DNA from 3 places in the Aeribacillus sp. FSL K6-1121 genome. Region 3 is predicted to be linked to each of the others. Evidence: predicted binding sites of a transcription regulator. Region 3 holds the regulator's gene; each other region holds the start of a gene.

Region 1 (3,285 bases), 1.0 Mb from region 3:
GGCTATTAAATATCCGGTATTTTCAACGCACGCCCATTCAGATGTCGATATGAAACTAGGTCCGGAAATGAAATCGACGGGCGAAGGAATGTGTGTCGGCAAATCTGTGGAGGAAGCGATGCGGAAGGTATTCGATCATTTATTTCCAATTCATTCGGACGGTATTTTTGTGGATGGAGATAAGAAAGATGATGTACTCGATTATATAAAACCGGTAACGGATAATTTTGAAAGCTGGCTTGAGAAAAAAGAAGCGGTGCTTTATTATAATCCGGAAGAAAGCGATCAGGCAAAGGCAAGACGACAAAAAGCGCTTGAACGGGGAATTATGGTATTGACGGAAGAAGCATCATTTCAGGCATTTTTAAGTGCACTAACAGTTAGCAAATACACGCCTATTTCTTTACATGAACTGTCAGATAAAGGAGTCGAAATGAGTTTATGAGTACACTTAAAGGTCGTAACGTTTTAAAGCTGCTTGATTTTACATCAGAAGAAATTCAATATTTGCTCGAGGAAGCATTGAAATTAAAGCAAAACCCGCTATCAAACGTCCTTCATGGGAAAACGCTGGCGATGATTTTCGAAAAATCATCCACTCGAACTCGTGTCTCCTTTGAAGTAGGAATGCTGCAATTAGGGGGACATGCGCTTGCTCTTTCTTCAAAAGAGCTTCAGCTCGGGCGCGGTGAGACAATCGCTGATACAGCGAGAGTATTGTCGCGATATGTGGATGCCATTCTTCTCCGCACAACTGACCATAATCGGGTCAAAGAGCTTGCCGAATATGCAACTGTCCCTGTCATCAATGGTTTGTGCGACTTGTACCATCCTTGCCAAGCGTTAGCTGATTTATTGACAATTTATGAGCTGAAAGGCAAATTTTCAGGCGTAAAAGTCGTTTATGTTGGCGACGGCAACAATGTCGCCCACTCCCTTATGGTTGGCTGCGCAAAAGTTGGCGCTCATTTTACGATCGCAGCCCCAGAAGGCTATGAGCCAAATGAAAGCATTTTGAAACAGGCGAAAGAAATTGCTGGCGAAACGGGCGGGAAAGTCGAATTAATTCATAATCCAGACGAAGCGGTTCAGGATGCTGATATTATTTATACGGACGTTTGGGTCAGCATGGGACAGGAAGAAGAAACAGAAGCAAGAATGAAAGCATTTAAACCGTTTCAAGTAAATCAATCCTTGCTGGCAAAAGCAAAACGAGATGCAAGCTTCCTTCACTGCCTGCCGGCTGCGCGCGGTTTGGAAGTGACAGATGAAGTGATGGACGGAAGCCAATCAGCGGTATTTTTGCAGGCCGAAAACCGCCTTCATGCGCAAAAAGCAATTTTAAAAGAAATTATGGCTTAACAAGATCTTTCGTTGATAAAGCAGGATGATCTCCTGCTTTTTTCTTTTGAAACCGGGGCGAAAGGTTTTACTCTACTGCATATATATCCAGACAAAAAAGAACGACAGGTGAGACGATTTTAGGAATAATTGTAAATAATGATTCTCGCAGAAACAGTAAAAAGAGCTTTTGATCCAGCATTCGGTGCTTGAACGCTTAAACGATTTTTTCAGAAGGATGCCATATGAAGTGAGTTCGATTTTGGGCGTTGAGTAAAGTTTCGAAGTACATCACATAATGAAAATTATCAAAGGTGTTTCTGTCTATACATGAAAAATCTTCTGATAGCCAACAATAATGTCCAAGGAGGGATGATTCATGGGTCAAAATCGTCAATTCAGGCCTGGTCAAAAAGCACCTAACAACGGAATCTACATCGAAGTCGGCGAGACCGGATCGATGGTGGTCGATCCCAAAAAGGTTGAACTCAAAGCAGGAGATCGATTCCCCGAAACATCCAACCATAATCGGGTTTGGACCTATAAGCGCAAGCCGTAATATTTCGAACAACGCTAAGCCATTCGGAAAACGAATGGCTTTACTTGATTTATAAAGAAGTTATAATAAAATTAAAGGTCAAAAAAAGTCAAAATAGGGGCGTTTCGGTATGGATGTAAATCAATTCACGGAGAAGCTGCAAAAAGGTCTGGTAGAAGCTCAAAAAATCGCAAAAGAACATGAACATCAAGAAGTGGATGAATTTCATATTTTACTTGCTTTTCTGCGGCAGTCTGACGGGATTTTTCCAAGAATTTTAGAAAAACTTAAATGTCCTGTACAACAAATTGAGTCAGCGATCAACGAGTATTTACAAAAAAAGCCGAAAATATCTGTTCACGGAAACGGTGAGGTAAGTATTTATATTTCCCGTACTCTTTCAGAAGCTTTTGCAAAAGCGGACGAAATAAGGAAAGATTTTCAAGATGATTATTTATCAGTTGAACATATTATATTGGCATTTTCCGAATCGAGCTCAAAAGAAGTGAGAGAGCTTTTTCAGCAATATCACTTAACAAAAGCTGCCATATTGAAAGTGTTAAAGGAAATAAGGGGGAATGCTCGGGTGACATCACCTAATCCAGAAAGCACTTATGAAGTATTGGAGAAATACGGCCGTGATTTAGTTAAAGAGGTGAAAGAAGGAAAAATTGACCCTGTCATTGGCCGTGATCAAGAAATTCGGCGCGTGATCCGAATTTTATCAAGAAAAACGAAAAACAACCCGGTGTTAATCGGTGAACCAGGGGTTGGAAAAACAGCGATCGTGGAAGGATTAGCCCATCGGATTGTACGAAAAGATGTACCGGAGGGATTAAAAGATAAAACAATATTTGCTTTAGATATGAGCTCGCTCATTGCGGGAGCCAAGTTTCGCGGAGAATTTGAAGAAAGATTAAAAGCTGTTTTGCAAGAAATTAAAAAGAGCGATGGACGGATTATTTTATTTATTGATGAATTGCACACAATAGTCGGGGCCGGCAAAACAGAAGGAGCGATGGATGCCGGCAACATGTTAAAGCCGATGCTTGCGAGAGGTGAGCTGCACTGCATAGGAGCAACGACACTTGATGAACATCGCAAGTATATTGAAAAAGATCCGGCGCTTGAGCGGCGTTTTCAACAGGTGCTTGTGAGCGAACCGTCTGTGGAAGACACGATTTCTATTTTACGAGGACTAAAAGAACGGTTTGAAATCCATCATGGAGTCAAAATTCATGATTCGGCGATTGTAGCTGCCAGTGAGCTCTCGCACCGCTATATAACAGAACGCTTCCTGCCTGATAAAGCGATTGATTTAATCGATGAAGCATGCGCGATGATCCGCACGGAAATAGATTCAATGCCGACAGAACTTGATGAAGTGACGAGAAGGATTATGCAGC
Region 2 (3,285 bases), 1.4 Mb from region 3:
GCGGCCTTGGCTGTCTGTCAAGCGTCCGTCTTCTAATATTTGCAAGAAAATGTGCTGTACATCTGGATGAGCTTTTTCAATTTCATCCAGCAGGATAATGCAGTAAGGGTTGCGACGAACCTTTTCCGTTAATTGTCCTGCTTCTTCATGTCCGACATAGCCTGGAGGCGAGCCGATTAATTTTGAAACAGAATGTTTTTCCATATATTCACTCATATCCAAGCGAATCATGGCATCTTTTGAACCGAACAGCTCCAAAGCTAATGTTTTCGACAATTCCGTTTTTCCAACGCCAGTCGGGCCGACGAACAGGAAGGATCCGATTGGTCGGTTTTTTGCTTTCAATCCAGCGCGGCTGCGGCGAATGGCTTTTGCCACTTTCCGGACAGCATCCTCTTGGCCGATAATTTTTTTCGCCAAGTTTTCTTCTAAATGTTTCATTTTTGCTTGCTCATCCTCTTGCAGCTTGCCGACTGGTATGCCGGTTTTTTCTTCGATGATTTTTTGAATGTCTTCTACTTGAACGATTGCTTGCTGTTTGTCCTTTCCTTGTTCAAGCTGCTTTTCAAGGGCAGCTTCTTCGTCGCGAAGCTTAGCTGCAAGTTCGTATCGTTCTTCCTTTAGCGCTTTTTCTTTTTCATGGGCAATTTGTTTAAGCCGCTCGTGGATGTCTGCTTCATTAGCCGGCTCGGCTTTTAAGTTTAATCTTGAACCAGCTTCATCCATTAAATCGATGGCTTTGTCAGGCAAAAAGCGGTCTTGAATATATCGATGAGATAGTGTGACGCAAGCTTTAATCGCATCTTCTGAATATTTGACTTGATGGTATTGTTCATATTTTTCTTGAATTCCTTTTAAAATGCTGATCGCTTCTTCAATGGAAGGTTCTTTCACAATAACCGGCTGGAAGCGTCGTTCAAGGGCTGCATCTTTTTCGATTTGCCGGTATTCTTTTAGAGTTGTTGCTCCGACAACTTGAAGCTCACCGCGGGCGAGCGCTGGCTTTAATATGTTGCCGGCATCCATAGAACCTTCCGCAGAACCGGCGCCGACTAATAGATGAATTTCATCGATAAACAGGATGATGTTTTTCCGGGCTTGCAATTCTTGAATTAGCTGCTTCATCCGCTGTTCAAATTGTCCGCGAATTCCCGTGTTGGCGACAAGTGATGAAACATCCAGCAAATAAACTTCTTTATTTTTTAGTTTTTGCGGAACGTCTCCTTGAGAAATTTTTAAGGCTAGTCCTTCCACAATAGCTGTTTTCCCTACGCCTGGTTCTCCGATTAAAACCGGGTTATTTTTATTGCGTCGATTTAAAATTTCAATCACTCGTCTTACCTCATCATCGCGGCCGATGACAGGATCAATCAACCCAGCTTTTGCAGCATCCGTTAAATTTCGGCCGAATTGATCGAGGAAGCCGTTCTGTTTTCCGCCCCCTGATTTCGGTTGTGCTTGAACAGCTTGGTCAAAGCTCTCAAAAGAGTTTGGCATAAATGATTGAAATAATTCATCGAAACCGCTGAATCCGTAAAAACCACTTGGGATTTTTTGTTTATATTGTTGATAGCATTCTTGACAGAGACGCATTTCTTGTTTGTTGTGATTGATTTGTACATTTAATAAAACATTGGCTTTTCTTGTTTGGCAATTTTCACACAACATATAGCATTCCTCCTTTTTGACTTTGATTAACTTTGACTAAAAGAAGAAACTTCTTTGACTTTCTTTGACCTTTTGGAATCAAAGAGACAATCTCAATCATTCAATAGTTAGATTCACTGTTTGACCTTTTCTGACTTTATTATACTTTGACCTTTTTTGACTTTCAAGTCTTTTTTATAAATTTTTTTCGTCTTTTTTTCCCTTCTTGTCCATATATTGTTGATAAAGTAAGGTGGGTGAAACATGAGCAATAAATGGGTATTGGCACTTCAAATAGCTTCTGTCTATATCGGCACTGTCATCGGTGCAGGGTTTGCAACGGGAAAAGAGATCGTTGAGTTTTTTTCAAAATACGGCGCTGGAGGAATTGTTGGAATTATTTGTTCTGCCGTTTTATTTGTTTGGCTGGGAACGAAAATGATGTTGATCGGAAGACGCATTAATGCATCTTCGTATTTGCAGTTGAACCAATTTTTGTTTGGGACGTTGTCAGCTTATGTAGTCAACGGCTTGATGTTTATGATGCTGATTGGCATCACATCGGTCATGCTGTCGGGGGCGGGGGCGATTTTTGAAGAGCAACTGTCGCTTTCAAAGCAATTTGGAATTTTTTTTACGATTGTGCTTTCCATTGCTGTGATTTCGTTTGGAGTCAAAGGGCTGTCTTCCGTCAATCTATTGGTTGTTCCGCTTTTTATTTTGTTTAGCCTGATCATCTCCATTGAAGCCATCATAAGGGGTGATTTTATCGATTTGTCGTTGGATGGAGTGTTTCAACCAGTCAAATCAAGCTTTTTATATGTTTCTTTTAATCTCTCTCTTGCTCAGGCTGTACTTGTTCCGCTCGCAAACGCAATAAAGGATGAAAGCGCCATTAAATTGGGCGGAGTTGTAGGCGGTCTCGGATTAAGCTTCATTTTATTTTCCAGCTATTTCTCCCTTCTGCATTTGCCGGACGCCGGGCTTTTTGAAATCCCAATGGCTGAAATTGTCAAGCAGCTGTTTTCAGGCTTTTATTACATATACATCCTTGTTATTTTTGGAGAAATATTTTCATCGTTGATCGGCAATCTGTATGGTTTGGAACGGCAATTATCATCGGAAAAGCCTTTGGCAAAAATCGCTGGTGTCATTTTCATCCTATTATTATGTTATTTAGTCAGCCTGATAGGATACGGAAAGCTCATTTCCACACTTTATCCGCTGTTCGGGTATATGAGCATTGCCTTTTTCATATTATTAATGTTCAAAAAAATTCCAGACGATAACAAATCATGATAAAATAGTAGGGAAATGAAGGAGGAGTTTATTTGGATAAAATCGCGGTCATTTCTGATATACATGGGAATATTCCAGCGTTGTCGTCTGTATTGAAAGATATAAGCTTGCGAAATGTAGATCGAATTTTTTGTTTAGGGGATCTTGTCGGAAAAGGACCTGAATCAAAAGAAGCGATCGATATCGTCCGCAGCTCCTGCGATTTTGTTTTAAAAGGAAACTGGGACGAGCTGATTACAAGGGAAGATGTAAACGATGTCGTTCGCTGGCATCAAAATCAGTTGTCGCAAGAAGACATAGAATATTTGCGTAGCCTCCCGTTTTCCATTGATTTTTATA
Region 3 (3,285 bases):
ACGTATGCAGATATAAAGTCTAGAGAGCCCGTTATTAAAAACTTAGATCCGCCTAAAATTATTAATCGTGACATAGAATAAATACCTTTCATCTTATTTTATTGCCGATATGACCGCCGCCTCTCGTGTATAGCGAAGGCGGTGGAGGAATCGGCCTCTTTTTTAGCTTTTTGTGATGTTTTTCCGTTGCAATACTTTCCGTTATGATCATAAAATGAAAAATTAAGAAATGACAGTCTAAAAGCCAATTTTTCGAGAAAATTGTCGAAAGCCGAAATGGATATTTTTGCTGTTACAAAAACATCTTTAATTGATTTGAATGATGCAAACCGTTTTAATTAATCTGAGAAAAGCGATTGAGGCGAGATTTGCTTATCCATGTAAAAAAGTATGGACGAAACGATTATTCGCTGCAATGCGGTTTGAGAAGCTCAAGCCTCTTTTATCCTCTTGTAAATGGAAATATATAACAAACAAAACAGCTTAAAACAGAACGAACAAAAACGACAAATTTACGAACAACTAAGAGCTCGCTTCTTCTGAAGATCCTCCGCATCTATTGCAATCAAGCTCGCTTTCTTTAAAACCTTCAATCGGAGTATAATTAATTGATCGTTACTTCAGAAACATAAACTGTTCCATTCTTGAAGCATATGAGCAGTGAAAGCTTCGTTTGATTTTAAAGCCAGCTCTAAAAGTGCTTTTTTGTTTCATATCATTCTTAGTCTCATACTCAAGAACAATTGAATATTGAGCACTGTTCATCGCATATAATGGGAAAGTATAATACTGTATCATTTCAAAATTCATATATGGCCAAAACAGAAAAAGTCATTTGGATGGTAAGGAGGAATGATAATGCCTGAGGAATGGCAAATTATGTTGATTCGCATTGTTTTAGCAGTCATTTTAAGTGGATTTATTGGCCTTGAACGAGAATTTAAACGGCATCCAGCAGGCTTTCGCACGCATTTGTTAGTTGGTGTCGGCTCCTGCATGATGATGCTGCTGTCTCTTTATGGCTTTGAAGAATATATGGATCGTTATGAAAATATTCGTTTTGACCCAGCAAGAATTCCTTCTTATGTCATTAGCGGCATTGGTTTTTTAGGTGCTGGAACGATATTAGTGAGAGGGGTTACGGTAAGAGGATTAACGACGGCAGCCTCGATTTGGGTTGTTGCAGGACTTGGCCTTGTTGTTGGGGCAGGAATGTATCCGTTGGCGATTTTTTCTACCTTGATTGTATTGTTGAGTTTGATCTTTCTCAATAAGGTGGAGGCTTTTTTTGCTGAGAAGTCAAGCAAAAAATGGATACAAGTTAATCTTCCAGAAGATGATTTGGTGGAATTTACTCGGAAACTTGAACAATTAAATATTTCTGTTTATAAAATTCATTTTACATTGTCAAAGCCAAAAGAAACTAAACATGCGAAGCGTTCATATTTACTTGAAATTGGCCTTCCAAAAGATGAAATGCCTGAAATCATAAACGAATTATTGAAATTTCAAGAAGTTAAAAAAGTTTTTTAAAGAGCGGGTTTTTTCCATATTGTAAATGGCAATATTATTAGTGAGCTTTTTTGTTGAAATGACACAAAAAAAAATTTATATTATAATTAAGGTCAAATATAGTCAAAGTCAAGTGACTAGTTGTTATCGTTTAGGAAATAAGCATTACGTAAACATCTTGCCTCCTATCCCTCAAGGATATTGCACATTTCTTGAGCGTTTTGCAATTCCAATCAAAAAGTTGAAGGAGGTGTTTTTCGAGGTGCGGAATATATCTGATATTATCGAGCAATATTTAAAGCATGTATTAGATTCAAGCGGAAAAGAAATTGTTGAAATTAAAAGAAGTGAAATTGCGGATAAATTTCAATGTGTTCCATCGCAAATCAATTACGTGATCAACACTCGTTTTACAATTGAACGGGGTTACATTGTCGAAAGCAAAAGGGGTGGAGGCGGTTATATCCGAATTATGAAAATTCGAATCAATGACCGTATCCAGCTGATCAATCAAATTTTAAATGCCATTGGTAAAAGGCTGTCACAATCGTCGGCGGAGGATATTATTTTGAGATTGGCTGATGAAGAGGTTATTTCAGAAAGAGAAGCGAAAATTATGTTGAGCGTAATTGATCGGTCTGTTTTATATATTGATTTGCCTGATCGAGACGAATTGAGGGCAAGGATGATGAAGGCGATGCTCACCTCGTTAAAATACAAGTGAGGATGTGATGGACGATGATTTGTCAAGAATGTCATGAAAGGCCCGCTACTTTCCACTTTACAAAAATCATAAACGGCGAAAAAACTGAAGTGCATATATGTGAAAAATGTGCACAGGAAAAAAGTGATGTATTCATATTCAATATGAATCCAGGCTTTTCTATAAACAACTTATTGTCCGGATTATTAAATATGGACAGCGCCATTAGCAGCCAAGGGCAAAATGTTTTCAAGAAAAATCAGGTCATTCAATGTGAGAAATGTAATATGACGTTTGATCAATTTACGAAAATTGGTAAATTCGGGTGCTCCCATTGTTACAAAACGTTTTATCACCAAATTACCCCGATTTTAAAACGTGTTCATGGCGGGAATACAACTCACGGCGGTAAAGTACCGAAACGGACCGGTGGAAGTATTCATTTGAAAAAGCGCCTGAAAATGCTTAAACAGGAACTGCAAGAATTAATTGCGAAAGAGGAATTCGAAAGAGCAGCTCAAGTTCGGGATGAAATTCGGTCCATTGAAGCGAAGATAAATGGACGGAACGAAAGGGGAGTATGACATGTCCTTTCAAAAATTTATTCGTTCAGCCATGAGCCCTTGGATGAATCAAGAAGGACCTGATTCCGATATTGTGCTGAGCAGCCGAGTCAGATTGGCGCGAAATATAGAAAATATCAGCTTCCCTACCATTATGTCGAATGAAGAAGCCTTGGCTATTTTAAATACGCTTGAAGAATCATTTTCACAAAGAGTGTTTGACGGTTTAGGGACATTCGTGCTGCTGAAAATGAATGAACTTCAGCCTATTCAAAAACGCGTACTTGTAGAGAAGCATTTGATTAGTCCTTATTTAATGGAAGAATCAGCACTTGGAGGGTGCCTTTTATCTGAAAACGAAGAAGTGAGCATCATGATAAACGAGGAGGATCATATTAGAATTCAATGTTTGTTCCCGGGCCTTCAGCTAAAAGAAGCGTTGAAAATGGCAATGAATCTTGACGATTGGATTGAGGAAAAAGTAGATTATGCATTTGATGAACATAG

What was found. The regulator CtsR, encoded in region 3, represses protease genes until heat stress. The targets are predictions, from matches to a motif close to ATGGTCAATAAAGGTCAAACA.
Region 1: the regulator CtsR is predicted to act here: its motif matches at 1,975-1,995, upstream of clpB (ATP-dependent chaperone ClpB).
Region 2: the regulator CtsR is predicted to act here: its motif matches at 1,786-1,806, upstream of NSQ61_RS08605 (ATP-dependent Clp protease ATP-binding subunit).

Annotation. Positions count from the first base shown of each region.
Region 1 covers NZ_JBBOPS010000001.1:2,101,315-2,104,599, reverse strand. Annotated here, with positions in the region: gene NSQ61_RS10250 (carbamoyl phosphate synthase large subunit) at 1-445, shown strand, start outside; gene argF (ornithine carbamoyltransferase) at 442-1,362, shown strand; gene NSQ61_RS10240 (YjzC family protein) at 1,721-1,900, shown strand; gene clpB (ATP-dependent chaperone ClpB) at 2,010-3,285, shown strand, end outside.
Region 2 covers NZ_JBBOPS010000001.1:1,756,866-1,760,150, reverse strand. Annotated here, with positions in the region: gene NSQ61_RS08605 (ATP-dependent Clp protease ATP-binding subunit) at 1-1,668, opposite strand, end outside; gene NSQ61_RS08600 (YkvI family membrane protein) at 1,912-2,946, shown strand; gene NSQ61_RS08595 (metallophosphoesterase family protein) at 2,979-3,285, shown strand, end outside.
Region 3 covers NZ_JBBOPS010000001.1:3,114,234-3,117,518, reverse strand. Annotated here, with positions in the region: gene NSQ61_RS15235 (hypothetical protein) at 1-81, shown strand, start outside; gene NSQ61_RS15230 (MgtC/SapB family protein) at 859-1,533, shown strand; gene NSQ61_RS15225 (CtsR family transcriptional regulator) at 1,775-2,236, shown strand; gene NSQ61_RS15220 (UvrB/UvrC motif-containing protein) at 2,251-2,799, shown strand; gene NSQ61_RS15215 (protein arginine kinase) at 2,801-3,285, shown strand, end outside.